One region of the Rossellomorea sp. QJM3NY_18 genome, then DNA from elsewhere that is predicted to be linked to it. Evidence: riboswitches for the same ligand, from Rfam matches in the RefSeq annotation. Region 1 holds a riboswitch; the other holds the start of a gene.
The links. Region 1 has a riboswitch for cobalamin ahead of AC0VXY_RS07955 (ribonucleoside-diphosphate reductase subunit alpha). Riboswitches for the same ligand answer to the same signal wherever they lie in the genome.
Positions count from the first base shown of each region.

Region 1 (2,409 bases):
CGAATTGCTTTTCATCTTTGTATTGCTTTTTCACTTCTTCGAGCTGCTTATTGATTTCATCATCCGTCGCTTTATAGCCTTTTTCCTCGGCCTGTTGCATAAGAAGGGTTTGACCGACTATGCTATCGATGGTTTGATCTTTGATTTTTTTGGCAGCATCCTTATTTGTCGGGTCCTGTCCCATTTGTTGATACTGCATCTGAGATTGAGTCAACACATTGTTGAAATCTTCCCCTTTGATTTTTTCGTCGTTGACAATGGCGACGATCTTATCTTTTTCCACCTTTTGTTTATCCATTTTCTTTTGCATTTCTTCCATCTTTTTCGCTTGATCTTCTTGAGCCTTTTTGTCAGAAGCTTCTGTTTTTGGTTTATCGTCAGCTTTTTGGCTCTCCTCATTCGAACCGCAAGCGGCTAGTCCAATTGTTAATAATCCCACTAGTAAAGTCGTTAATAGTTTCTTCATAATAGACTCCTCTCAGAACTAAGGTGTGATTTATAAAAAAAATCACTTAATGGGCATTGTAAATGAAAAATGCGTAAAAAGAAAGTATTTAGGTCAAAAAGTATTGATTGTAATCTGGATGAAATACGGATGAAACGCAGTTCTTCCTTCAGTACACTGAAATATATAGGGAGTATAATTCCTCTTAAAATGATAAAGCAGGAGGAATATTACATTCATACGTTCAAAAAAAGAGGTTGTTTAAATCGAGTGTTTCTCCATTTAAACAACCTATCAAGAATATTGGGGACCAAAGAATACTGTCAAACAACCTTCTATTTGAATTATAGAGAAGGAATCCACTTACCTCAACCCACATATAAGTAAATGTGGACGGACCACTGACCGTTTGGACGCACTATTCCATCATCTTCTTTCCTTTTCAGGGAAAATAATAATTATAAGCATATTCCAGGGGGCATTTTGAGAAAATAAAAATTAATAGATTTACTTGAAAATCCATTTTGAATCATATATGATAGTTAAGGACACAACATTTGGTGTCTATTTATTTTTTAATAACTATATATTGATTATAACCTGTGAATAAGGTGTCTGATGAGACTTAAAAGGGAATCTGGTGAGAATCCGGAGCTGTCCCCGCAACTGTATGTGCTGACGAAATAAGGAACTGCCACTGTCGTATCGATGGGAAGGCCTTAGAGTAGGGTGAAGCGCGAGTCAGGAGACCTGCCTTATTTAACACGTGTTATCTTCTTCGGGAATTGGGAGGATAAAGCGAGGATTGCAATAGGCAGAAGTCTATTTATATCTCCGTATTTTTTAAAGCCCGTCCTTCTTGAAGGATGGGCTTTTTTTGACTCCTTCCCACTCTAAGAAACGGGAGGAATGTATCATGACATTCACAATGGTAAAGCAAAAAGAAGTGGAAGGGATCCTTCATAGCCTTAGCAAACAGTTTCCCAACCTGGATTTCACAGAATTCCATGAGAAAATGACGAAGTATACAAATCAGCAGGAGGAACGGACCAAAGAACAGCTCCATCATTTCATGATCCTGACAGCGATCGAACGTATCACGGCACTTGAACCGGATTGGACCTATGTGGCTGCATCCTTGTACATCAAGGGTTTATATCAAAAAGTTTCCTTATCGAGGGGGAAATCAGAAGATAATCTACCCGGCTCATTTTATCAAGTGATGAAAGATTTAACTGCGGACCAGTTATATTCCCCGGCACTACTGGATTCATATAGTAAGGAAGAAGTGGATTACTTAGGTTCCATACTGGACTTCAACAGGGATCATCTTTTTACTTACATAGGGATCGTTACACTTTCCGAGAGGTATTTGACAAAGTCCCATAATGGAAGAGTGCTGGAGCTGCCGCAAGAGCGATTTATGGTCATTAGTATGACCTTATACATGAATGAGGAAAAAGAAAAAAGAATCTCGTTGATTGAAGAAGCGTATTGGGCACTATCAAATCTGTATATGACCGTGGCAACCCCTACGTTTGCGAATGCAGGAAAAAGTCATGGCCAGCTATCCAGCTGTTTCATTGATACAGTGGAAGATGACTTAAGAAGCATTTATGACAGTAATACTGACGTTTCCACTCTTAGCAAGAATGGAGGGGGCCTTGGAATTTATTTAGGGAAGGTGCGTAGCAGAGGAAGTGATATAAAAGGCTTTAAAGGAGTGAGCTCGGGGGTTATACCCTGGATGAAACAACTGAATAATACGGCGGTATCCGTCGATCAACTGGGTCAGCGTCAAGGTGCGATCGCCGTTTATTTGGATGTATGGCACAAAGACATTTTTCCTTTTCTGGATACCCGGTTGAACAATGGAGACGAAAGGCAAAGGACCCATGATCTTTTCACGGGAGTTTCCTTACCGGACGTGTTTATGGAACAGGTGGAGAAGAGAGAGGATTGGT
Region 1 is NZ_CM149659.1:1,540,265-1,542,673, forward strand. It holds gene AC0VXY_RS07950 (SurA N-terminal domain-containing protein) at 1-466, opposite strand, end outside; cobalamin riboswitch at 1,038-1,217, shown strand; gene AC0VXY_RS07955 (ribonucleoside-diphosphate reductase subunit alpha) at 1,362-2,409, shown strand, end outside.

Region 2 (2,409 bases), 800 kb from region 1:
GAATGGACATCGTGAACATCTCCATTCTTAACTGCCGTCACATCTTCCCATCCTTCTCTTCCCATTATCTGTTCTTTCGGATTTTCACTGTAATAACCATATGTAGTGATGATTACGTCAGGGTTTGACGAAATGACAGCTTCCTGGTTCACCTGTACCCAACCTTCTTGATCGCTCATCACGTTTTCCGCATTGACCATTGAAAGCATTTGATCTATGAACGTATTCTTACCTGTTGAATAAATGTCAGGTGAAGGTGAAACTTCCACATAGACCTTCTTCTTTTCGGATACTTCACTTGCTTTTTCCTGAATGGAATCCAAATCTGACTTCATTTCAGAAACAACGGACTCCGCCTGATTTTCCTTACCGACAAGTGTCCCGATATCCTGAATTGTATTATATACTTCTTCAAAACTTTTAGCGTCTTGGACGATGAATACATTCACTCCGGCATCTTTCAACTGATTCAAACCTTCCTCTGCTGATTTTGCAGTAGATTCGTGGGCAAGAACCAGGTCTGGATCTAAGCTGACGATTTTCTCTACGTTAAACTCAATTCCACCGATTTTTTCTTTATCGGCGGCTTCTTTCGGAAAGTTATCAAAATCTGTGACACCGACAATTTCCTTATTTAGCCCAAGCTCGAATAAAATCTCAGTATTACTCGGAATTAATGAAACGATATGTTTAGGTTGTTCTTCCAGCGTGACTTTATTATTAAGCGCGTCATCCAACGATAAAGGATACCCGGATCCATCCTGAGTAACTTCTGCTGTTTCTTTTTTCTTCGTTTGATCGCCGTCATTCGTTCCGCATGCTGTCAAGAATCCGATGGCTACTAACAATGCAAGTAAGGCCTTTAATGTGTGTTTCATTTCCTTATTCCCCCTGTTTCTCAACATATTGACAGACAAAAAAACATCTCCAGTGGACTAGAGATGTTGTGTAAGATGCATAAAAAGGTTTTCATTACATGAAACATGCATATTACACCTTTCTATCCGCGTAGATTTGGTGCGATTAAAATCAGGCAGGTCTCCTGGCTCATGGTCATAGTTTGCTGACACCTTCCCGTACATGTCTGCACAGTGGTATAATTTCAGCTCACTCCCATTTACAGTGGCGGGACCGCGTTGGATTTACACCAACTTCCCTATTAAGAAGCTAAGAAGAGTTCATATCTACCGCTTCACCTGATCTCGTAACTTATTTAATTGTTCCGTTCAAAAGAATTATACACAAATTCCCTTGGTTAGGAAATGTATTTTCATGAAATTGTTGAAAATTGTAGAATTGGCTGTTCGTAATAATAGTAGCATCTCCTTTAGACAAGGTATTTTGATTGTTCCTTTGATGCTTTCGTGGTAGAATCTGTTCAAGCTATCGCTTTACTGCTTTACATATGGTACAGGAGGTTTATTAAATGAATGATAGAGAAGTCGCTACCTTTGCAGGAGGGTGTTTTTGGTGCATGGTAAAGCCGTTCGATGAGCTGCCAGGGATCATTGATGTCGTATCGGGATATTCGGGCGGTCATCTAAAAGACCCTTCGTATGAGGATATTAAAGCCGGTGACAGCGGGCATTATGAAGTGGTTCAGATCACCTTTGATCCCGCTCTGTTTCCTTACGAAAGGCTATTGGAGCTATACTGGCCCCAGATCGACCCGACTGATGATGGTGGTCAATTCCATGATCGCGGCGAACAGTACCGAACAGCTATCTTCTATCACAATGAACACCAGAAACAATTAGCTGCGGGGTCCAAAAACACGATAGAAGAAAGCGGACGATTCAAAAAGCCAATCGTCACCAAAATCCTTCCTGCCACAACCTTTTATCCGGCAGAAGACTACCATCAAAAATTCTATAAAACGAATCCAGAGGAATACAATCAAGATCGCGCAAAGTCTGGGCGCGATGAATTCATAGATGGAAATTGGAAAAACAATTAATAGCATGAAAAACTCCTTTTGCCAAACTAATGGCTATAGAAAGGAGTTTTTTTATTTAGAACCGCTCATACATTTTTATGAATAGGCACATTTTAAAAATAAGAACCGAGGAAGTCCTCCACAATGTTAAGCCGTAAATCCCTTGATTTGCTCGGTTCCCCCCTTATTCCTGCACTTCTTCCATAAATAAGAACGGCTCGTTTGTATCGAACTCCCCTGAAATTTTCCGGATGGGAATATCACTTCCCCTGATCCAATCTTGAAAGTCCACCACCACTCCATTGGAACTTTCTCCAAATCCGATTAAGCATCGCAGTGATTCACATTGAAAGACACATGTATGAATCGTTCCTGCCCAAGCATCATACGCTTTCTTGAAAATCGGGCTGTCTCCTCGGTTAAACAGGTTGAATGCCTCCTTCATAGTTAATGCCTTTTCCTGCACGGTCCGT
Region 2 is NZ_CM149659.1:2,336,380-2,338,788, forward strand. It holds gene AC0VXY_RS11955 (ABC transporter substrate-binding protein) at 1-878, opposite strand, end outside; cobalamin riboswitch at 1,016-1,215, opposite strand; gene msrA (peptide-methionine (S)-S-oxide reductase MsrA) at 1,427-1,957, shown strand; gene AC0VXY_RS11965 (C45 family autoproteolytic acyltransferase/hydolase) at 2,121-2,409, opposite strand, start outside.
Region 2: another riboswitch for cobalamin. It lies ahead of AC0VXY_RS11955 (ABC transporter substrate-binding protein); the one in region 1 lies ahead of AC0VXY_RS07955 (ribonucleoside-diphosphate reductase subunit alpha).